Regions from separate parts of the Acidovorax sp. FHTAMBA genome, predicted to be linked through region 2. Evidence: riboswitches for the same ligand, from Rfam matches in the RefSeq annotation. Region 2 holds a riboswitch; each other region holds the start of a gene.
The links. A riboswitch is a leader RNA that binds a small molecule or an ion and turns the genes downstream of it on or off. The one in region 2 is predicted to bind glycine.
Positions count from the first base shown of each region.

Region 1: it holds a riboswitch for glycine, as region 2 does, so the genes downstream of both, AAFF19_RS03625 (PBP1A family penicillin-binding protein) here and AAFF19_RS11080 (D-amino acid dehydrogenase) in region 2, are expected to answer to the same signal.
Region 3: it holds a riboswitch for glycine, as region 2 does, so the genes downstream of both, gcvT (glycine cleavage system aminomethyltransferase GcvT) here and AAFF19_RS11080 (D-amino acid dehydrogenase) in region 2, are expected to answer to the same signal.

Region 1 is NZ_CP152407.1:774,962-782,853, forward strand. It holds gene AAFF19_RS03605 (fumarylacetoacetate hydrolase family protein) at 1-878, shown strand, start outside; gene AAFF19_RS03610 (tripartite tricarboxylate transporter substrate binding protein) at 1,084-2,061, shown strand; gene AAFF19_RS03615 (VOC family protein) at 2,182-2,595, opposite strand; gene AAFF19_RS03620 (iron-containing alcohol dehydrogenase) at 2,807-3,967, shown strand; glycine riboswitch at 4,036-4,125, shown strand; gene AAFF19_RS03625 (PBP1A family penicillin-binding protein) at 4,286-6,664, shown strand; gene AAFF19_RS03630 (type 1 glutamine amidotransferase domain-containing protein) at 6,935-7,618, shown strand; gene AAFF19_RS03635 (molybdopterin oxidoreductase family protein) at 7,870-7,892, opposite strand, start outside.
Region 2 is NZ_CP152407.1:2,346,587-2,354,478, forward strand. It holds gene AAFF19_RS11060 (EexN family lipoprotein) at 1-219, opposite strand, end outside; gene AAFF19_RS11065 (LysR family transcriptional regulator) at 235-1,158, opposite strand; gene AAFF19_RS11070 (hypothetical protein) at 2,046-2,222, shown strand; gene AAFF19_RS11075 (hypothetical protein) at 2,216-2,650, shown strand; gene AAFF19_RS11080 (D-amino acid dehydrogenase) at 2,677-3,990, opposite strand; glycine riboswitch at 4,092-4,186, opposite strand; gene AAFF19_RS11085 (tripartite tricarboxylate transporter substrate binding protein) at 4,195-5,187, opposite strand; gene AAFF19_RS11090 (M20 aminoacylase family protein) at 5,184-6,389, opposite strand; gene AAFF19_RS11095 (LysR family transcriptional regulator) at 6,467-7,408, shown strand; gene AAFF19_RS11100 (methyl-accepting chemotaxis protein) at 7,630-7,892, opposite strand, start outside.
Region 3 is NZ_CP152407.1:2,588,266-2,596,157, reverse strand. It holds gene AAFF19_RS12250 (electron transfer flavoprotein-ubiquinone oxidoreductase) at 1-1,510, shown strand, start outside; gene AAFF19_RS12245 (Lrp/AsnC family transcriptional regulator) at 1,583-2,041, opposite strand; gene AAFF19_RS12240 (TRAP transporter substrate-binding protein) at 2,430-3,401, shown strand; gene AAFF19_RS12235 (TRAP transporter small permease) at 3,527-4,021, shown strand; gene AAFF19_RS12230 (TRAP transporter large permease) at 4,107-5,384, shown strand; glycine riboswitch at 5,560-5,642, shown strand; glycine riboswitch at 5,664-5,790, shown strand; gene gcvT (glycine cleavage system aminomethyltransferase GcvT) at 5,841-6,986, shown strand; gene gcvH (glycine cleavage system protein GcvH) at 7,076-7,450, shown strand; gene gcvP (aminomethyl-transferring glycine dehydrogenase) at 7,586-7,892, shown strand, end outside.

The sequences.
Region 1 (7,892 bases), 1.6 Mb from region 2:
TCATCTCGCCCCAGCTGCAGGACCTGTATGACCAGCTCAACAGCGGCCGCGCGCGCCACGCGTTCCCCTTCGACCCGGCCCAGTGCATGGCCCCGCTGCCGCGCGCCTACCAGTGGGCCGACGGCTCGGCCTACATCAACCATGTGGAGCTGGTGCGCAAGGCGCGCAACTCCGAGGTGCCCGAAAGCTTCTATACCGACCCGCTGATGTACCAGGGCGGCAGCGATGATTTCATCGGCCCCTGCGACGACGTGGTGGTGCCCAGCGAAGCCATGGGCATCGACTTCGAGGCCGAAATTGCCGTGGTGACCGGCGACGTGAAGATGGGCGCCACGCCAGAGCAGGCGCTGGACGGCATCCGCCTGGTGATGATTGCCAACGACGTGAGCCTGCGCAACCTCATCCCTGCGGAGCTGGCCAAAGGTTTTGGCTTCTTCCAGAGCAAGCCCGCAACCGCCTTCAGCCCAGTGGCCGTCACACTGGACGAGCTGGGCGACGCCTGGGACCACGGCCGCCTGCACCTCACCGTGCAATCCACCTGGAACGGCCGCAAGGTGGGCATGTGCGACGCCGGTCCCGAGATGACCTTCCACTTCGGCCAGCTCATTGCCCACGTCGCCAAGACGCGCAATGTGCGCGCCGGCTCCATCATCGGCAGCGGCACCGTGAGCAACAAGGGCGTGACGGACGCCAACGGCCGCACCGAATGGCCCAAGGGCTACAGCTGCATTGCCGAAAAGCGCTGCATCGAAACCATCCAGGACGGCAAGCCGAGCACCGAGTTCATGAAGTTCGGCGACACCATCCGCATCGAGGTCAAGGGCAAGGACGGCGCCAGCATCTTTGGTGCCATTGACCAAGGCATCGCAGCCCCCTGAGCCGCCTTCGGCGTCATCCCCCTCAGGGGGACGCCACCCGTGGCCTGGCGGAGCCAGTTCCACGGTGGCGCTGGCCTTGGCACGCGCCGGTTTCCATCGACGCGCGCAAGGGTGACCAGACGAACAAGCAAAAAATGGCTACAGCGCTTTCTGGATAAGCGCTAACAGCTATCAATTTAGTAGTATTTTCAAGGAGACAACTTTCATGCAACGCCGCACCCTCTTGTCCGCCCTGGCCGCCGCAGGCGCCACCACCGCAGCACCCTGGGCCGCTGCTCAATCCACCTGGCCCGACCAACCCCTGCGCTGGGTTGTGCCGTACCCTGCCGGTGGCGGTACCGACGTGCTGGCCCGCACCGTGGCCGAGGCCATGCGCCAGACGCTGGGCCAGCAGATCGTGGTGGACAACCGCCCCGGCGCCTCCACCAACATCGGCGGCCAGGCCGTGGCCACGGCCAAGCCCGACGGCAACACCTTCATGTCGGCCGACAACGCCATCCTGGCCTACAACGAGCACCTGTTCACCAAGCTGCCGTTCAATCCTGAAAAGGACTTCACCTACGTGGGTGGCATCAGCCGCTTTCCGCTGGCGCTGGTGGTGCACCCATCGTTTGAAGCCAGGACGGTGAAGGAATTTCTGGCCTATGCCCGCGCCAACCCCGGCAAGCTCAACTACGCATCGCCCGGCAACGGCTCGCCGCACCACCTGGCGATGGAGATGTTCAAGAACCGCACCAAGACCTTCCTCACGCACATCCCCTACCGCGGTGCAGCGCCCGCCATGCAGGACGTGATGGGCGGCCAGGTGCCGTGCATGTTCCTCGACCTGGCGGCCGGCCTGCCCGTGATCCAGTCGGGCAAGGTGCGTGCCCTGGCCATCGGCTCGTCCAAGCGCGTGGCCGCATTGCCCGACGTGCCCACCCTGGCCGAAGCGGGCGTGCCCGATACCGAAGTGTTCGCCTTCCAGGGCATCCTCGCGCCCGCCGGTTTGCCCGCCGCGATCACCACGCGTTTGAACGCCGACCTGAACAAGGCCCTGCTCAATCCCGCCGTGGTCAAGCGCATGAACGACTTCGGCATGGAAGCCCTGCCCGGCACGCCCGAGCAGTTCCGCACCATGGCGCGGGCCGAGTCCAAGCGCTGGGGCGAGATCATCAAGGCGGCGGGGGTGAAGCTGGATTGACCCTTTGCGCAGCGGTGCTGCCGCATCTCCCGATGCGGGACGCACCCGGTGGTCTGGCAACGGCAGGTCCACGGGCGCAGGGGTCAGAAATGCGCCCACTTCGGGCGCCGCCGGCCTGCCTTACCCTGGCAGGTGGCACACCGCCTCTACGTTGTTGCCTTCCGGGTCAATGACAAACGCGCCGTAGTAGTGCGCGTGGTAGTCGGGCCGCAGGCCCGGGGCCCCGTTGTCCTTGCCCCCGGCGGCGATGGCGGCGGCGTAGAAAGTGTCCACCTGTGCGCGGCTTTGGGCGCGCCACGCCAGGTGGCAGCCTGCGGTGGCTGGTGGACCACCGTACGGCGAGGGGCCGTCGATGAACCACACATCGGCCTTCTTGCCATCCGGCTCGGACGGGTCTGCGTAGGCAAGGCCCAGCATGTTGGCGCCGTAGTTGCCTTCAAAACAAAGGGTGTAACCCAATGGCGCCAGGGCGGCGCTGTAAAACGCCTTGGCGCGGGCGATGTCGGTCACGCGGAAAGTCATGTGGTCCAGCATGGGCAGGGGCTCCTCCAAAAAATGGTGTCCCGATTTATACCCGAATACTGTGTATATAGACAGTATTTTGAATGGCGCAGTGGCACGGCGGCACCCGTGGGGTTATCGCGCGTGTGACGGGTGCTCCGCGTGGCGGCGCCGCACAATCGTTGTTCCCGGCCCGCCAGCGGCAAGCGCCCTGCAGGCAGCCCCCACCAGAAACACTCATCCCATGCTGAATTTCGACTTCCACAACCCCACCCACATCGCCTTCGGCCAAGGCCGCATTGCCGACTTGGCCAAGCTCGTGCCCGCTGCCGCCAAGGTGCTGATCCTCGTGGGTGGCGCCAGCGCCGAAAAGACCGGCACGCTGACCGAAGTGCGCGCCGCGCTGGGCGAGCGCCAGCACGCCACCTTCAGCGGCATCGAGCCCAACCCGAGTTACGAGACCTGCATGAAGGCCGTGGCGCAGATCCGCGAGGGCGGGTTTGACTTTTTGCTGGCCGTGGGCGGCGGCTCGGTGATCGACGCCACCAAGTTCATCGCGGCCGCCGTTCCGCTGGAGGGGGAGCCCTGGTCAATCCTTGAAAAATACGGCCGCAACGTGAAGAGTGCGCTGCCGTTTGGTGCTGTCCTCACGCTGCCCGCCACAGGCTCGGAGATGAACAGCGGCAGCGTCATCACCCACCGCGCCAAGGGGGCCAAGCTGCCTTTCAGCAGCCGGCACACCTACCCGCAGTTCTCGGTGCTCGACCCCACCAAGACCTACACCCTGCCGCCCCAGCAGCTGGCCAATGGCGTGGTGGATGCGTTTGTGCACACGGTGGAGCAGTACCTGACCTACCCGGTCAACGCGCCCGTGCAGGACCGTTTTGCCGAAGGCATCCTGCAGACGCTGATCGAGGTGGGCCCGCGCCTGCTGACAGCACAAGAGCCGGTGTATGACGACCGCGCCAACCTGATGTGGGCCGCCACCATGGCGCTCAACGGCCTCATCGGCGCCGGCGTGCCGCAGGACTGGGCCACGCACATGATCGGCCACGAGCTGACCGCGTTGCACGGCATCGACCACGCGCGCACCTTGGCCATCGTGCTGCCCGCGCTGCTCAACGAGCGCCGGGTGGCCAAGCGCGAAAAGCTCTTGCAGTACGGCGAGCGCGTGTGGGGCATCACCACGGGCACCGACGACGAGCGCATCACCGCCGCCATCGAGCGCACGCGTGATTTCTTTGAAAGCATGGGCATCGCCACGCGCCTGTCGGGCTACGGTCTGGGTGCCGAGGTGGTCACCACCGTGGTGGCGCAGCTCGAAGCGCATGGCATGGTGCAGCTGGGCGAGCAGCGCGAGATCACGCCCGCCGTGAGCCGTCGCATCCTCGAAGCCGCCCTGTAAGCGGCCCGCCCAGGGCCGTCAATACCCTTGGGGCCGGGTTTGGTTTGTGCGCGTGGGTTAGAGTAAACCCTTATCTTGCGGGAGAGAGGGGCGGCACCGCCCCCGCCGAAGGCGCAAACTCCCATCATCGCTCAGGCACACCGGACCGCAAGAGACCATCGCCGACTGGAGAGAGGCCGCCGCACTGCGCAACGCGGGCGGGGGCCCACCGAAGGGGCTGGCTGCCACCGCAGCTGAAACTCTCAGGTACCAAGGACAGGGGGAGAGGCGCCGCAGGCCCGTCATCGACGGGTACTGCTCAGCCCGAAATCCCTCTGGATGTCTTCATCACCCTCTGCTGCCGCGCCTGCCGTGGCGCCCAATAAGCGCTCGGCGCTCAAATTTCTCTGCGGCTTCCTGGCCGGTCTGGTGCTGGCCGGCAGCGCCGGTGGGGCCTGGGTGCTGCACCTGCTGTGGCAACAGTTACCCACGGTAGACCACCTGGCCGACTACGACCCCATGTTGCCCCTGCGCATTTATGCCGCCGACGGCAGCCTGCTGGCGGAGTTCGGCGAAGAGCGCCGCGATTTCGTGCCCATTGGCCACATACCGGCGCACGTGCGCCAGGCGCTGCTGGCGATTGAGGATGCGCGGTTTTACGAGCACGGCGCGGTGGACTTCACCGGCCTGGCGCGCGCTGCGCTGCGCAATGTGGTGTCTGGCGAGCACGCCCAGGGCGCGAGCACCATCACCATGCAGGTGGCGCGGGTGTTCTTTCTGAGCCGTGTCAAAACCTACAGCCGCAAGCTCATGGAGATCCTGCTGGCCTACAAGCTGGAGGCCATGTACAGCAAGGACAAGATCCTGGAGCTGTACATGAACCAGATCTACCTGGGCGAGCGGGCCTACGGGTTTGCAGCGGCCGCGTCGGTGTACTTCGACAAGACGCTGGACGAGCTGACAGTGGCCGAGGCCGCGATGCTGGCCGGCCTGCCCAAGGCGCCTTCGGCCTACAACCCGGTGGCCAACCGCGAACGCGCCACCGTGCGCCAGCAATACATCCTGCAGCGCATGCACGCGCTGGGCTACCTGGACACCGCCGCTTACGACGCGGCCAGTGCCGAGGTGCTCGCTTTGCGCACGCAGCCACGTTCCATCGACCCTGCCGCAGCGTTTGCCGTGGAACAAGCGCGCAAGATGGTGGTGGACCGGTTTGGAGAAGCGGCGTATTCGCTGGGCTTGGATGTGGTCACCACCCTGCGCCTGGCAGAGCAGCAGGCCGCCACGCGCGCGCTGCGCGCCGGGCTGCTGCGCGCGCAGGCGTCGCAGGGCTATGCGGGCCCCGAGGCACGCTTATCGCACACCGAGGCCGCCCGAAACGGCCACCCCCGGGCCCTGAGTGCAGCGCTGGCGCCGTACCGGGACAGCGGTGAACTGCGGGTGGCCCTGGTGCGCGAGGCGTCGCAGGCGGGCGGCATTTCTGCGCTGCTGCGCGACGGCACGCGCGTGCAGATTCCGCGCAGCCGCCTGACTGCCAGCGCCCGCGAGGCCTTGGCGCCCGATACGCCCACGCAGCGGCGCATTTCATCGGGCGCGGTGATTCGCGTGGTGGCCGACGCACGCCAGCAGTGGAGCCTTGCGCAGCTGCCCGGCATGGAAGGGGCGCTGGTCTCCATGGACACGGACACCGGGGAGATTCTGGCGCTCGCGGGCGGCTTCGACCACGCACTGAACCAGTTCGACCATGCGGTGCAGGCCCTGCGTCAGCCCGGCTCCACCTTCAAGCCGTTCATCTTCTCTGCCGCGCTGGAGAAGGGCTATGCACCGGGCACGCTGGTCGACGATACGCAGCGCGTGGTCACCCCCGCCGCACGCGGTCGCGCCGCCTGGAGCCCGCGCAACTATGGTGGCAATTACGAAGGTTTCATTTCCGCGCGGCGCGGCCTGGTGCGTTCCAAGAACATGGTGGCGGTCAACCTGATGGAAGCGGCCGGAGTGCAGTATGTGCAGCAGTTCGCCACCCGCTTTGGTTTTGACCCCGCGCTCAACCCGGCCCGGCTGCCGCTGGCGCTGGGCGCGGGCGCAGTCACGCCACTGCAGCTGACGCAGGCCTACGCCGTGTTTGCCAATGGTGGCACGCTGGTACAGCCCCGGCTGATCCGCACCGTGAGCGAGCGCGGCGGCGAGGTGCTGTACGAGGCGCAAGGGTCATCGCCCCGCGCCGCCGTGGTGTCCGAGCGCAACGCCTTCGTGCTCGACAGCATGCTGCGCGACGTGGTCGAGCACGGCACCGGCAGGCGCGCCAGGGCGCTGGGCCGCCCCGACGTGGCGGGCAAGACCGGCACCTCCAACGACGCGCGCGACGTGTGGTTTGCAGGCTACTCGTCGGGCGTGGCCTCGGTCGTGTGGATGGGCTACGACCAGCCGCGCAGCCTGGGCCGGCACACCGGCGGCACGCAGGCACTGCCGGTATGGACGGACTACATGGCCGTGGCCGTGCAGGGGCGCAAGCCGGTGCTGCGCACCATGCCACTCGACCTGATGCGCTTTGGCGACGACTACCTGTACCCCGAATACGTGTTTGGTACTTGCGTGGATGACCGTACCGCCTTTGTGCAAAGCCCGTTCGAATGCGGCCTGGAGAGGCGCCGCGATTCGGCCGTGGCGCTGGAAAATAGGGATGAAAATGGCCTCTGGCGATGGATGGATATGCGCTGACAGCTATCAAAATTGAAGTGATACGGCGTCGCCGCACCGCGTTGGTTTCAAGGTGCGGTCACAGCGGACCGGGCTGAGGCGTGCTTCCCCGACCTGTGGCGCACTTTCTGGCGCGGCACCTGCGTTGAACTGCGATGGGTGCGGAACGCGCGGCAGCGCCATGCTGTAAGCCAATGCCGCAAACCTGCCGGCATTGCGGGACAACGGGCCTTGTGGCTGGTACGGTGCCAGTTTGGTGTTTCACATCAACCCCTAACGAAAGCGACCTCCATGGCACACATCCTCATGGTTCTGACGTCCCACGACCAACTGGGCGACACCGGCAAAAAGACCGGATTCTGGCTGGAAGAGTTTGCAGCACCGTACTACGTGTTCAAGGATGCCGGCGCGCAGATCACGCTCGCGTCGCCCCGCGGCGGCCAGCCTCCGCTGGACCCCAAGAGCGACGACGAAGACGCCCAGACCGACGCAACGCGCCGCTTCAAGGCCGATGCCGAGGCGCAAAAACAGCTGGCCAGCACCGTGCCGCTGTCCAGCGTGAAGGCCGAGGACTTTGATGCCGTGTTCTACCCCGGCGGCCACGGCCCGCTGTGGGACCTGGCGGAAGACGCGCAGTCCATCGCGCTCATTGAAAAGACCTTTGCGGCCGGCAAGCCGCTGGCGCTGGTATGCCACGCGCCCGGCGTGCTGCGCCACGCCAAGGCGCCCGACGGGTCGCCGCTGGTCAAGGGCAAGCAAGTGACCGGCTTCACCAACAGCGAAGAAGAGGCCGTGCAGCTGACGCACATCGTGCCGTTTCTGGTGGAAGACATGCTCAAGGCCAACGGTGGACACTATTCCAAAGGCACCGACTGGGCACCCCATGTGCTGACCGATGGTGCGCTGATCACGGGGCAGAACCCGGCATCGTCGGAGCCGGGCGCAAAGGCTTTGCTCAGCCAACTGGGCAAGTGACCAACGCAAAGAAAAAGGGGCTTGGGCCCCTTTCATGGAGCCGTGCTCTACTGCAACGGTGAAGAACAATTCAAGCCAGATTGGCTTGTGGGGCTTGATGTATACGCGCTGGCAGCTATCAATTTTGCGTTTCTGGGTGCTGCATCGGAGCCCTGGCTTCGACAGGCTCAGCCCGAACGGTTTGGGGCCAATCCGACGCATCCAACCAGCCAGGCAATCCGCACCCGCCCGTCGGCGTTGTGAAGCTGCTATCAGGCAGAGGCCGGCGCCGGTG
Region 2 (7,892 bases):
TCTCTGCTCCGGCCGGTCACCGAAGAAGCGTCGTTTAGCCGCTTCAGCGGCACGCAGGCAGATTTCGTCATTGACCTTCAGGCGCTTCTCCTTACATAGGCGTTGGATTTCCTTGATGCGCTCGGGATTGGTCACAAGCGCATCCACGGTTTCCGAAGGTTGAGTGGGGTCGCATGCGGTCAGTGCGGCGATGAGCATCAGGAACATCACTTTGTTCATGGGTCCAGTCCTTTATCAGTCGGAGGAGGAGTCTTCTGCGGTGCTGAGGTCATCCGCCGAATCCATGAAGGCCACTCGTTCAATGAATCGGGTCAGCATCCCAGAAGACTCCGAATCGCGGCGCAGCAGATAGGTTGTGAGCAAGGGCGGCTTGCCCGCCAAGCGCCGGGCCACGACGCCCGATTCGCGGCTGGAAGCGATGTGCGCCGCACCCGCTAAGCCCAAAGCAAGCCCGGCGGAAACCAGGGTCATCATCACGTCGAAGCTGGCAACGCGCTGCGCGATCAGCGGCTCCTGACCGCACGTGCGGAGGAAACGATCGACCTGGCGCACATGGCCCTCGAAAACGGCCGGGTCGCCCAGCGCCAATGGATAGCGGAGCACTTCCTTCAGTGGAATTTGCTTGAAGGCGAGCGCAGGATGTCGGGCTGGCACCGCCACCATCAATTCATCCTCCCACGCGGGAGTCATCACGATGCCGTCGCCCGCGTCTTCAGCCATCGAGAAGCCAGCGTCATACAGGTCGCTATGAAGCCCCTTGATCTGCTGATCCGACGATACCTCGAACAGTCGGATTTCCACCTCGGGATCTTCTTCGCGGCTACGCGCCAACAGCGACGGTAGGCGCAATGGCGTGATGCCGTCGGACAAGGCGATCCGTAACTGGCCGTGAAAACCGTTGGCGGCGGACTTGACGCTATCACGGGCTTGATCCAGCGCCGCGAAGACGCGCGGAACGTGCTCCACGAACAGCCGCCCCGCGCAGGTCAGTTGCGTGCTGCGAGTCGTGCGAACGAAAAGGCGGGCGTTAAGTTCTTCCTCCAACTCCTTGATGGTGGGGGACAGCGGCGACTGGTCGATGTGAAGCCGCTCTGCAGCCCGCGCAAAGTGCAGTTCTTCCGCGACAGCAAGGAAGCAGCGCAGATGCCGAAGCTCCATGGCCTCTTTTCCTTTGTTCGTTAGTGCGCCACCGACTGCTTGTAAACCTGCCGTCCTGACGCATTGCTTCCTTGAACTTCCTTGTGCCGTCTCTGCGCTCAGCGGCGCATTGCCGATCACTTGGTCGATTGTCCTGTAGCGCATATCAGATAGTCCTTGCCGATGCAGTCGGCAATGCCACCCCCGCAGCGCGACTGCGCCAATCAAGCATCGTCTGATGCTTCGTACACGGGATTCGAGCGCTGTGCCTCTGCGACCTCAGCTCGCGTTGCGGCATCACGCCCGCGTCGGCCCCCATCGAATGGCGACAGGTCCAAGCTCGGAATGCTCTACTAGGTGCAGTTTGTCAACTTTGACAAGCTGTGGTCTCGCTTTAAGTGTCGTATCACAGCAATGGCCCCGTTCTGCGGCCTCACAAGCAAGATGAAGCGCAGCCGGGACTTTCTGCGGAGAGATCCGTCTCTGATCTATGCCAAATACGCAATTCACAGTAATCTGCATATTAATGCATATTAATGCATATTAATCACACGATTTTGTGCATTATTTTGCAGAATTGTAAGAGGACGTATGAACGCCGCCTTTGTTATCCAACCATCAAGAGTTAAACGAATTGCGAGACATTGGAGAGCGTGCGCGCGGACAACTTCGTTGCGGTCAGCTTGGACGCGGGCATGCCGTTGCGGTCAGCTTGGACGCGGGCATGCCGAACAACGTGGACTTGTCATCCGACAAGCAATTGCTGCGTGCCCTGGAGACGTGGCACCCCAAGTACCTCTAATGGTGGAAGGAATGGGTTCTGCTTGGAGCGGCTCAGCTGCCAGCAGGACAACCATCGCATGCTGGGAGCTTTCAACGAGCTCACGCCGGACTGAGTCTCCTTCTTCATGTTCACCTGCTTCACCGACCGCGACGGCAAGATGCAGCTCGCCGCGCTGGCCGAAAGCGGCTTCGACCCCTTGTTGCGCTCCTGCCGTTTCATGTTGACCGAGGAGGCACATCACCTGTTAGTGGGTGAGACAGGCGTGCAGCGTACCATCGAGGCACCTGCTCGGCCATGGTGAAGGCGGGCATCACCGACCCTTACGACGTAGAGCGCGTGCGCGCGCTCGGTGTGGTCGACCTGCCGCTGCTGCAACGCAAGGCCAACTTCCACATGAGCTTGACGCGGGACCTGTTCGGCAGTGAGATTTCGCGCAATGGCGGCGAGGCGTTCAGCGCTGGACTGAAGGGCCGCCTCAACGAAGCCAAGCTCAGCGACGACCAAAAGCTGCAAGACGCCTTGTGCCGGTCACCCAGGTGGTCGATGGTGAGCTGGGGGGAACCAGGTGCCAGCGCTGCGCGCGATAAATTGCCGCCTGCTGGAGGACTACATCGCCGATTGCCGGGGGCATCGACCGCAAATGGGCGGTGCCAAAGGCCAAAAACGCCCAAAAACGGCGTCATCCGGTGCCGCGCGGCAAATCACGAAGGCTTGTTCAGCGTAGCCTAAGCGCATTGAGCGCATTGAAGCGCAGTTTAAGCCATGCTCTCCACTGGCACGGGCAGTGGCATGCGTACTCTGTCCCAGCGTTCTACGTGTTGGCCCAACTGGTAAGCCGTGATAGCCGACAGCGTCCAACCCAGATGGCCGTGACCGGTGTTGTAAAACACGTTGGCGTACCTTCCTGGACCTACGCGCGGCATCATGTTGGGCAGCATCGGGCGCAGGCCTGCCCAGGGTTCGACCCGACGCGTGCTCACGTCAGGAAAACACTGGTTCACCCAGCTAACCAGCGGCCGAATGCGATCAGCACGGATGTCGAGGTTGTAGCCGTTGAACTCTGCCGTACCGGCCACTCGGAAGCGGTTGAGGCCTAAGCGACTCGTGACCAGCTTGGTCTCGTCATCGAGCAGGCTGACCTGCGGCGCAGCGGCCTGGCTCTGTTCATCGTCGAGCATGACGGTGATGGAATACCCCTTGACCGGGTAGACGTTGAGCCGGTCGCCGAGCTGTGCACCCAGCGCGCGGCTGCGCACGCCGGCGCAGACTACAACCCCGTCTGCGTCGATCTCCGTCCCATTTGCCAGCATCACCTGGGCAGTTTTGCCCGTGCTCCGTACACGTTCCACGGTGTGGGCGGTCATGAATTTCACGCCCAAACGAGAACATGCCAAGCTCAGTCCGTGCGTGAACTTGTGGATGTCGCCTGTGCTGTCGCTCTCGGTGTACCAGCCCCCAAAAAATTCGCCGGTGAGCGTTGGTTCGATGGCGCGCATTTCATCGGGGGTGACGGCTCGGCGTGGAAGGCCACCTTCTGCCAAAAGCTTTGATACCTGGCCTGCATGCTCGAAACCAGCGCGGTCTCGATAGATGTGCAGGATGCCGCGCTCCTTCAAGTCGAAATCGATGCCCTCGTCCCGCGCCCAGCTGAACAGGTGCTCACGCGCGGCAACGGCCAGGCGCGTGGTAGCGACCGTGTTGTCGCGGTACTTCGGAATGGACGCAGCGAACTCTGCAAACCAGCTGAGCTTGTGCCAACTCGGGCGCGGATTGACCAGGAGGGGGGCGTCCGCCGTGAACATCCACTTCAAGCCCTTGACCAAGGTGGACGCATGGGTCCAGACCTCGGCATTGGAGGCAGACAGTTGCCCGCCGTTGGCATGGCTGGTTTCCATGCCCGCATAGCGGTGTTTTTCGATGAGGGTGACTTCGTGGCCAGCACGGGCCAATGCGTAGGCGCTGGTGACGCCGGTGATGCCGCCGCCGATAACGATGAGGTGTGCCATGGGAGTCTCGCGTTCAAAGCCGTCAAACAGGTAGGCATGGGCCGCACACTGCGTGCGGCCCATGACCCCCTCTGTTTGGGACCTGAGAGATTCACCAGCGCTCGCGCTGATTTGCTCCTGCGGCGGGCCGGGGGACGAGTCCCGGCCACTCTTCAGAGTTTGTTGCGTATTGACCGGTCCTTTTGCCTGAGAGTTTCCGGGGCGGTTGCTCCTTCGGCGCCAGCCCATTTCACAGGCCGGGCTCTCCCGATCGATACAGTGTTGATATTACTGTGGTTGTAGCTGTATCGATTTGGCGATGGCGCGAAATTGGTGGATTCCATCGAGATAGGCTTTGTCTACTGCGGCTAGCGGAAGCGGTTTCGCCAGCAATTGGCTGTTCGCTTCCAGTGCCTGGTGCACGCCCGGGTCGGCCAGCGTCTCCGTGATGGCTTTATGCAAAGCAACGACAACTGGCTCGGGCGTGTCCTTCTTCACGAAGTAGCCCGTCCAGATGTTGAAGGTGAAGTCCTTAAGTTGCTTGCTCTCGGTAATGGCGGGAAAGCCCTTCACGCCCTCAAGCCGTTCGCTGTTGAGCATGGCGAGCACCTGAAGACGATTTTGCTTGTGCATCTCGTCATACTTCTTGCCATACGGTGCCAGAAAGAAATCGACCTGGTTGGCCATTAAGTCCTGCTCGGCCGGCGCCGAGCCACGGTAGGGCACATGGACCATCGGAATTCCCGTCACCTTGGAGAGGTGCTCGCCCAACAAATGGTAGAACGAACCTGGGCCTACGCTGGCGTAGGTCACGGGGCGGCCCTGCTGCGCCGCCTTTCGGGCATGGTCGAGGAACTCGTCGACAGTGCTGACGGGCAGGCCCTTACGGGCCAGGAAAGCAATCTGTGCCGTTGCGATCATCTGCACGAGGCGGAAGTCCTCGCTCTTAAATTTGATGGACGCGATGGCCAGTGGGGCCAAAATGAGTTCATTGGGCGAGCCCTGGAAAAGCTGATAGCCGTCGCTCGGGGCGTTGAGCACCTTCTGCGCGGCGATAGAGCCGCTCGCGCCACCCAGGTTCTCGATCACTACGGGTTGTCCCAGCTGCTTGCCCAGTGTGTTGTTGACCGAGCGGGCGATGACGTCAGACAGGCCCCCGGCCGGGTAAGGCACCAGCATTGTCACCGGACGAGTCGGATAGTTCTGTGCCTGGGCCATGCCTGAAAGGGCGGCCAGGGCGATGGCCGCGCCGGCCATCAGGGTCTTGTAATGGATGATCATGGGGAGTCTCCTGTTTCTTTAGTGGTGGGGGAAGAAGAGTCAAGTAGCTCCTGTACGAGCGCTATCCAGTACGCGGCGCCAACGCCGATGTTGTGGTCGTTGAAGTCGTATGCGGGGTTGTGAACCATGCAGGCACCAGGCTCCTGCCCCACGCCGTTGCCGATGAAAAGATAGCTACCGGGCACCCGCTCCAGCATGAAGGCGAAGTCTTCGCTGCCCGTGAGCATGGCCCCCTGGGCGATGACCTGCTCAGGCGGAAAATGCGCCTGAGCGATCGCGAGAGCCCGGGCGGTCTGCGTCGCGTCGTTCACCAGGACGGCGTAGCCGGGGCGCCAGTCCACCTCGGCCCGAACCCCGTAACTTTCGGCCTGCAGACGTACCAGATTCTTGATGCGCACTTCCATGTCGCGGCGGACCTGCGGATCGAGCGCACGCACGCTCAGCTCCAGCCGGGCAGAGGAGGGGATGACGTTGTTGGCCGCCCCCGCGTGCAGGGCGCCCACGGTGACGACGGCAGGCTGCATCGGGTCGACGCTGCGCGAGACGATTGTCTGCAATGCCATGACTACGGAGGCTGCAGCCACCAGCGGGTCCACTGCGCGGTGGGGCATGGCGCCATGGCCGCCGGTGCCGTGCAATAAGACCGTCGCGTAATCCGATGAGGCCATGGTTGGCCCACTGCGAAACACCAGTTGACCCTGCGCGTACCCCGGCATGTTGTGCATTGCGAAGATCGCGTCGCAGGGAAAACGTTCGAACAGCCCGTCTTCCATCATCTTGAGGGCGCCGCCCCCGCCTTCTTCGGCTGGCTGAAAGATCAGGTTGAGCGTGCCGTCGAAGCTGCCGGATGATTCCGCCAAGTGGCGTGCCGCAGCCAGCAGCATCGCCGTGTGGCCGTCATGGCCGCAGGCATGCATCACCCCATGGTGGCGGCTGGACCACTCGGCACCCGTTGCCTCTTCGATCGGCAGCGCATCCATATCTGCGCGCAGGCCGATCGCGCGGCTCGAAGTGCCGCGTCGCAGTTGCCCCACCACGCCCGTTCCACCAAGCCCTGTGGTAACGGTGTAACCCCAGGACGCCAGCTTTTCCGCGACCAGAGCACTGGTACGGTGTTCAGAGAAGGCCAGCTCCGGGTGCCGGTGGATATCACGCCGCACCGCAATGAACTCCTGAAGCTGCTGATCACTGAGACGTTCCAAAACATGACCCCCAAGGTGGATGAACTATTACGCATGTTAAAAAGCGTTTGTTTTAAAGTCCAATGCATTAATGTGCATTGACCGATGAGTTTCACGAGAAAATCAAGATGACGTTGGTACAGCTTCGACATTTCGTGGTGGTTGCAGACATCGGCTCCTTCGCACAGGCTTCCGCGGCCCTGTTCCTGACCCAGCCAGCGCTCACGCGCAGCATCCAGAGCCTGGAGCTTGAGCTCGGCGGCACGCTGTTCGACCGCCTGGGCCGCCGCATCGCCTTGACACCCTTCGGGCGGGAAGTGCTCAACCGCGCTCGGCTGCTCGTCAGCGACGCCGAGACACTGCGGCACGCTGGCAAGGCCCTGCACGCAGGGTTGATCGGCACGCTTCGTGTTGGCTTGAGCTCGGCACCCGGCGCCTTGCTGAGCACGCCGCTCATGCGGCATATGGCTGAGCACCATCCCCGGCTGAAGGTCGAGATTTCCCGCGGCAACACCGCGGTGCTGATTCATGCACTGCGCGAGCAGCTCCTGGATGCGGCGATCGTCGATATCCGCGACATGCGTCCTTCTGCGGATTTGAGGGTGGACCTCGCCTTCGAACTCGGGGCTGGCTTTCTGGTGCGAAAAGACCACCCGTTGGCACGGCTCGGCAGGACCGTTACTCTGGCCGACATCACGGCATACCCGGTCGCCTCCACGCCGCTGAGCGACGAGGTGGCACGCATGCTGATTGCCCGCTACGGCCCCGAGGCCAATCCCGATGATATGGTTACGTTGCGTTGCGACGAAACCATGAGCCTGGCGGATGTTGCGCAGCACAGTGATGCGATCCTGCTCACCATTTCCGCCGTGGCGCCTGGGCTGGTACCGCTGCCGGTGGTGCCGCACCTTGATGCAACGGGGCGTTTCGGGCTGGTCGTTGCCGCGCAGCGCCAGGAGGCACCCGCATTGGGCATCGTGCGCGAGCACTTGCCAAACTGGCTCGGCAATGTGACAGCACACCAAGCCTTGCGTGAGTAGTTAGTGCAGTGATTGAGAGTGTGGAAGTGGGTCCGCCGAGGAGCACGGTGTTGTTGCGGCCGGCGCTGCTGGGGAATGCGCATGCAAACGCTGTTGGCCGTAGGCCCCCTGCCGGCAGCCACCAAGTAATGCGCTGATGGGCTGATGGGCTGGCCGGCTTGTCCCGAGAGGAAAGTAATTTCGTGCGATCCAGCGATGCCAGATCGCGCTACAGGCACTGTTTATATTAACTCCACTTTTTCGACCAAGGCACGTACGTCATGTGCAAGCTGGTTCCCGAGAACTTCTTGTTGACGCAGCGCCTCAACGACCTCCGACACGATGGCAACGCGCTTTTGCGCGCCGGTTTGGATACCTTGCATTGCCTCGCGGGACGCATGGATGCGTGTGCGGCCTATGTCCGTGGCTTTCGAGGCACTGCCTACCCGCTCGCTGGCCGACTTGCAGGAGGTCACTAGCGACGACGCCAGCGCCCTGACCTGGT
Region 3 (7,892 bases), 240 kb from region 2:
GGGCGCCATCATGGACCCCAAGGCCCTCACGGAGCTGATACCCGACTGGAAAAAGCGCGGCGCACCGCTGAACCAGCCCGTCACCGACGACGCCTACATCTTCCTCAGCGAAAAGTCGGGCTTTCGTGTGCCCAACATGTTCCTGCCGCCATTTGCGCACAACCACGGCAACTACATCATCAGCCTGGGCAACCTGACCAAGTGGCTGGGCGAACAGGCCGAAGCGCTGGGCGTGGAAATCTTCCCCGGCTTCACTGCGGCTGAAGTGCTCTACAACGACAACGGCTCCGTCAAGGGCGTAGCCACCGGCAATCTTGGCATCGGCAAGGATGGCGAGCCCACCGAGAACTTCCAGCTGGGCATGGAGCTGCTGGGCAAATACACCGTGTTCGCCGAAGGCGCACGCGGCCACCTGGGCAAGCAGCTGATCGCCAGGTTCCACCTCGACAAGGACCGCGACCCGCAAAGCTTCGGCATCGGCGTCAAAGAGCTGTGGGAGATTGACCCCAAGAAGCACCAGCCCGGCTTTGTGATGCACACCGCTGGCTGGCCCATGGAAAACGACACCTACGGTGGCGCCTTCCTGTACCACCTGGAAGACAACAAGGTGGCCGTGGGCTTCGTCACCGGCCTGGGCTACCAGAACCCCTACCTCAGCCCGTTTGAAGAGTTCCAGCGCTGGAAGACGCACCCCAACGTTCGCTACTACTTCGAAAACGAAAAGGGCGAGATCACGGCCAAACGCCTGTCCTACGGCGCGCGTGCCATCAATGCCAGCGGCATCAATGCCCTGCCCAAGACGGTGTTCCCGGGCGGCGCGCTGGTGGGCTGCAACGCAGGCTACCTGAACGTGGGCCGCATCAAGGGCAGCCACGCGGCCATCAAGACCGGCATGCTGGCCGCAGAAGCCGCCTACGACGCCGTGGTGGCAGGCCGCCAGCACGACGAACTGACCGCCTACCCCGAAGCCTTTGAAAAGAGCTGGCTGCACACCGAGCTGAACAAGGACCGCAACTTCAAGAACTGGTTCAAGTACGGCCTGACCACGGCCACGCTGATGAACGGTTTCGAGCAGTTTGTGTTGCGCGGTCACATCCCCTGGACGCTGCACCGCGACAAGCCCGACCACGCCTATCTGAAGCCTGCGGCCGAGTGCAAACCCATCGTCTATCCCAAGCCCGATGGCAAGCTGACGTTTGACCGCCTCTCCAGCGTGTTCATCAGCAACACCAACCACGAAGAGAACCAGCCCTCGCACCTCACGCTCAAGGACCCGAGCGTGCCGGTCAACATCAACCTGGCCAAGTACGCCGGCCCCGAGGCGCGCTACTGCCCCGCCGGTGTGTACGAGTTCGTGCCCGACGAGGGCAAGGGCGGCGGTGCCCAGCGCCTGCAGATCAATGCGCAGAACTGCGTGCACTGCAAGACCTGCGACATCAAGGACCCGACGCAGAACATCGTGTGGGTGACGCCGGAAGGCGGTGGCGGGCCCAACTACGCCGGCATGTAATTGCCACAAAACTCATAGCGCTTTGCGCTTGATGGGCCTGCGTTGCAGGCCTTTTTCTTTGGGAAAACCGGTCTAACCCGCAAACAGCGGCAGATCCGCCTTCTTGAGCGTGCGCAGCACAAAGCTGGAGCGGCTGTGGCGGATGCCCTTGATCTTGTAAAGCTTCTCGCGCAGCAGGCGCTCGTAGTCGCGCGTGTCTTTCACCACCACCCGCAGCAGGTAGTCGTAGTCGCCGGAGACGAGGTGCGCCTCGATCACTTCGGGAATGCTGGCCAGCGTTTCGCCAAACTTTTCGAGCGTGTTGTCCGAATGGCTGTCGAGCGTGACCTGCACGAGCACGGTGTCAGCCAGGTCGAGCGACTGCGGGTTGATGCGCACCGTGTAGCCCTGGATGACACCGGCCTCCTCCATCTTCCTGATGCGGCCCCAGCAGGGCGACGGGCTCAGGCCCACGGCCTGGCCGATTTCTTGCAGGCTGGCGCGGGCGTTGGCCTGCAGCACGGCGAGAATTTTTCTGTCGAGACGATCCATCGGCCTGATTATTCGCTCAGATCTCCATTTGCAGAAGGATTTTCTGCAGCAACCCATTTTTGAAGCGAATTCAGCAAATTCATCTCCGCCGTGCAGCGCATACTTCTTCCATCAAGGCGCTCTTACCGGAGCGCACGAAATGACAAGGCCCCGGCTGGTTACCGCCAGCGCGGGGCCCTTGGCATGGAGCACTGCGCGATGCCCACCAACCGTGCATGACAGGAAGCTGACGCCCTGCATTGATAAGCACGCTTACCAGCACAAACCCCGATGCTCCGGCCACCGGCGCGACACCATAATTTCCCAGCGCTGGCACACTGTGCCAACCTGCCTTGCACGCAGGGCCGCTGCCCCGCTGCAGCGCTCACCACATCCCACAGGAGACACCATGCAATTGACCAAACTCGTCGTTGGCTTGAGCCTTGCGCTCGGCTTTGTGGCCACCGCTGCCGCACAGACCACCATGCGCATCAGCATCTCGACGGCCCAGAACTCTCACCAGGGCGTGGCCATCGACACCTTCGCCAAGGAAGTCGAAAAACGCACGGGCGGCCGCTACAAGGTGCAGACCTTCTACAACGGCGCCCTGGGTGGCGAGCGCGAATCGATTGAAGCCGTGCAGCTGGGCACGCAGGAGCTGGCCTTCAGCTCCACCGGCCCGGTGCCCAACTTCGTGCCTGAGGCGCGCATCTTCGACGTGCCCTTCCTGTTCCGCGACAAGGCCCACGCCCGTGCCGTGCTGGACGGCCCCATCGGTCAGGAGATGCTGACCAAGTTCGACAGCAAGGGCTTCAAGGCCCTGGCCTGGGCCGAGAACGGTTTCCGCCACATGACCAACAGCAAGCGCTCGGTGACCGCGCCTGAAGACCTCAAGGGCCTGAAGATGCGCACCATGGAAAACCCCGTGCACATCGCCGCGTACAAGGGCTTTGGCATCATCACCACGCCCATGGCCTTCCCCGAAGTGTTCACCGCCTTGCAGCAAGGCACTGTGGACGGCCAGGAGAACCCGCTGCCCGTGATCATCTCGGCCAAGTTTGACCAGGTGCAAAAGCACCTGACGCTCACAGGCCACGTGTATTCGCCCGCCATCTTCGTGATGAACAAGGCGTCGTTCGACAAGCTCTCGGCCGCTGACAAGCAGGCCTTCATCGACGCTGCCAAGGAAGGCACCAAGGCCAACCGCGCCCGCGTGGACGAAGACGATGCCAAGGGCGTTGCCGACCTGCGCGCCAAGGGCATGACGGTGGTGGACAACCCCGACAAGTCCAAGTTTGTGGCCGCGCTGGCACCCGTGAATGCGGAGTTTGAAAAGCAGTTCGGCAAGGCCACGCTCGACAAGATCCGCGAATACAAGTAAGCGCAGTGTGCAGCATTTGCTACAATTTCAGTAGCACATAACGCCCGTAGCATAAGCGCTACGGGCGTTTTTCATCTGTTTTTTGTTCTGTTCATAGCCTCTGATTCCCTGGCGTTGTCCGCCCCATGAAAAAAGCCTTTCTGTTGTTTGAACGTGGCACCACGTTTGCCGCACTGCTGGGCGCGTGCGCCATGCTGGTCGTAGCGTCCGCGCTGGGCATGTTCCAGATCGTGACCCGTTTTGTGCTGGAACAGCCCGCCGAGTGGACGGAGGTGCTGATCCGCTTCAGCCTGATCTGGATGGTGTTTCTGGCCATCCCCAGCGCGTTTCGCCAGGGCGCAATGGTGAGCGTGGACGTGCTCTACCGCTGGAGCCCACCGCGTGTGCGCAGGGTGCTCGACTACATCGTGGCGCTGGCTGCGCTGGCGCTGATTGGCGTGATCATCTGGTGGGGCTGGGACTATGCGCAGCGCGGTGGCGTGCAGTCGATGGCGGGGCTCGAATCCGTCTCCATGTTCTGGGCCTACGTGGCCATGCCGGTGGGCGGCGTGTTCAGCGTCATCGGCATCATCGGCTGCCTGGTCGACCCCCACCGCCTTGAGCTGGAGACTGCGCAATGAGCGACGCGACGAGCCGCCTCAAGCGAGCGAACGGCCCCCTCGGGGGGCAGCGAGAACATGCAATGCCGAGCGTGGGGGTCCACCAATGACTCCAGTCATGATCACCACCATGGTGCTGTGTTTTGCACTCACCGTGTCCGTGGCCGTCTCCATCGGCCTGGCCTCCATCCTGGGCATCCAGGTGGCCAATGCCAACATGCTCATCTCGGTCAAGGAGATGTTCGCCTCGATCAACAAGTTTCCGCTGGCCGCCATTCCGTTCTTCATCCTGGCGGGCAACCTGATGGAAACCGGCGGCATCTCGCGCCGGCTGGTGGAGTTTGCCAAGAGCATCGTGGGCGGGGTGCAGGGCGGCCTGCCCATGACCTGCGTGCTCACCTGCATGATCTTTGCAGCCGTGTCGGGCTCGTCGGTGGCCACCACGTTTGCGATTGGCGCCATCCTGATCCCGGCGCTCATCAAGCACGGCTACCCCACCAGCTATGCCGCCGCGCTGCAGGCCACCAGTGCCGAGCTGGGCGTGATCATCCCGCCCTCGATTCCGCTCATCCTGTATGGCGTGAGCGCCGAGGTGTCGATCGGTGAGCTGTTCATCGCAGGCTTTGGCCCGGGCGTTCTTATCAGTGGCGCATTGATGCTTTTCGTATGGGCCTATTGCAAATGGAAGGGCTGGGGCAAGAACGACGGTGACGGCCGCATGCCCCTGGGCCGGGCCACGCTGCAGGCGGGCTGGGCGCTGCTGATGCCGGTCATCATCCTGGGCGGCATCTACGGCGGCATCTTCACGCCCACCGAGGCATCGGCTGTGGCGGTGTTCTATGCGCTCGTCATCGGCGTGGTGATCTACCGCGAGATCCGCATCAAGGACCTGTTCGGCATCCTGCGCAAGTCGGCCATCTCGTCGGCCGTGATCATGTTCATCATTGCCAACGCCGGGCTGTTTGCCTTTCTCATCACCCGTGCGGGTGTACCCGATGCGATTGGCCGCTGGCTGGAAGCGGTGCTGCAGTCGCCCACGCTCTTCCTGCTGGGCGTGAACGCGGCGCTGTTCATCATCGGCATGTTCATCGAGACCAGCGCCGCCATCATTGTGCTGGCGCCCATCCTGGCACCGGTGGCCATGCACTTTGGTGTGGACCCGGTGCACTTCGGACTCATCATGGTGGTGAACCTGGCCATGGGCATGATCACGCCGCCGTTTGGCGTGAACCTGTTTGCGGCCTGCACGGTGGCGCGCATATCGCTGGACCGCATCGTGGGGCATTTGATTCCGTTCGTGCTGGTCATCATGGCGTGCCTCATGATCGTGACCTACGTGCCGCAGCTGTCGCTGGGTTTGCGGGATCTGGTCTACGCAAAGTAGCGAGTGCAGTGTTTCACGCTTTCTGGCACGCAAGAAAACGTCTTTTCGGCCATGGCCGCGTTGCAAATCCTCGCGATACCGCCCGGTATCGCTGTGGTTTGCGCCTTGCCAGTGCCAAAAATCCATTTTTCTTGTTTGCGCCATCAAGCGTCAAACACTGCACTAGAATCGCCCGGTCAGGAGAGAGTGCCAGCCCTAAGGGCCACCGCACCGCCGAAGGCGCAGGCAACAGCCGAACGCTCAGGCAAAAGGACTGACAACCGCCCGCAGTGATGCGGGCGTTCCCTTGCTGGAGAGAGATGGCCCGCCGCACCGCGTTATGAGGCCATCCACCGAAGGAGCAAACCGCACGGCCAGCCAGGGCAGTGGGGCGAATCTCTCAGGTAAAGCGGACAGCAGGGCAAATCCCGTGGCCACCGTGGTGGCTACGGCCCCCATTTGCCCCGGAGTTCCGCCATGTCGTCAGCCAACGCCCCCCTGCTTGCCACGCCCCTGAACGCCCTGCACACCGAGCTGGGCGCCCGCATGGTGCCGTTTGCCGGATATTCCATGCCCGTGCAGTACCCCGCGGGCCTCATGGCCGAGCATGTGCACACGCGCACGGCCGCCGGCCTGTTCGACGTCTCGCACATGGGCCAGCTCAAGCTGGTGGGCCCCGATGCCGCCGCAGCCTTCGAAACCCTGATGCCCGTGGATGTGATCGACCTGCCCGTGGGCAAGCAGCGCTACGGCCTGCTGCTCACCGACGAAGGCACGGTCATGGATGACCTGATGTTCTTCAACCAGGGCGTGGTGGACGGCGAGCCCACCCTGTTTGTCATCGTCAACGGCGCGTGCAAGGTGGACGACATCGCGCACATCCAGGCGCGCATCGACCAGCGTTGCAAGGTGGTGCCGATGCCCGACCACGGCCTGCTGGCGCTGCAGGGCCCGCAGGCGGCCACTGCCCTTGCACGCCTGGCGCCCGGTGTGGAAAAGCTGGTGTTCATGACCGGTGGTGCATTCAGCATTGCAGGCTGCGACTGCTTCGTGACCCGCAGTGGCTACACCGGCGAGGACGGCTTTGAAATCTCGGTGCCCGCCGCCCAGGCCGAAACCCTTGCCCGCGCGCTGCTGGCCCAGCCAGAAGTGAAGCCCATTGGCCTGGGCGCCCGCAATTCGCTGCGCCTGGAAGCCGGCCTGTGCCTGTATGGCAACGACATTGACACCACCACCACGCCGCCCGAAGCGGGCCTGAACTGGGCCATCCAGAAGGTGCGCCGCACCGGTGGCGCGCGTGCTGGCGGCTTCCCGGGCGCCGACAAGGTGCTGGCGCAGATCGACAACCCCGCCAGCCTGCAGCGCAAGCGAGTGGGCCTGGTCGCGCTGGAACGTGTACCGGTGCGCGAACACACCGAGCTGCAAAGCACCGATGGGCAAAAAATCGGCGAAGTCACCAGCGGCCTGCTGGGGCCCACGGTGAACGAGCCCGTGGCCATGGGCTATGTGGCGCCCGCCTTTGCAGCCATCGGCACGCGCGTGAACGCCATCGTGCGCGGCAAGGCCGTGCCGATGGAGGTGCGCGCCCTGCCGTTTGTGCCCGCCAACTACTTCCGTGGCTGATTTCCGCCGGCGCTGCGTGCCGACCACGCCTGCGCCCGCTACATTGCAGATTCCTTCATTTTTTTCCCCATTGCTTGAGGAGCCTTTCCATGACCGTCAAATTTTCCAAAGACCACGAGTGGATCAACGTCGCCGACGCCAATGCGGCCGTGGTCGGCATCACCGTGCATGCCCAGGATGCCCTCGGTGACGTGGTGTTCGTAGATCTGCCCGCCGTCGGCGCCACGTTTGCGCAGGGCGATGTCGCGGGCGTGGTGGAGTCCGTCAAGGCTGCGGCTGACGTGTACATGCCCGTCTCCGGCGAAGTGGTGGAAGTCAACGAAGCGCTGCGCGCCGACCCCTCGCTGGCCAACTCCGACCCGCTCAATGCCGGCTGGTTCTTCAAGGTCAAGCTCAGCGACGCCAGCCAGCTCGATGCGCTGCTGGACGAAGCCGCCTACTCAGCCTTTGCCGCCAGCGCCTGAGGGCCTTGACGCTTTCATAGAAAAACCATAGCTGCCTGCGCTTGATTTCATTGGCTTTCAGCCATAAAACACGCTGAATCAACCAAGCAACAAGCGCCAGCAGCTTCTTTTTTAATAGCACCCGAACGCCCGCCCATGACCGCCGCCCTGCCCCTTTCCGCTCTGGAGAACGCCGCCGAATTCCTGCCCCGCCACATCGGCATCGACGCAGCGGATGAAGCCCACATGCTGTCCGTGATTGGCGAGGCGTCGCGCCGGGCGCTGATTGACTCCATCGTGCCGCGCTCCATCGCCCGCAGCAGCGCGATGGACCTGCCCGCGCCCATCACGGAAGCCGCGGCGCTGGCCGAACTCAAGGCGCTGGCGGCCAAGAACCAGGTCCTCAAAAGCTTCATCGGCCAGGGCTACTACGGCACGCACACGCCGGGCGTCATCCTGCGCA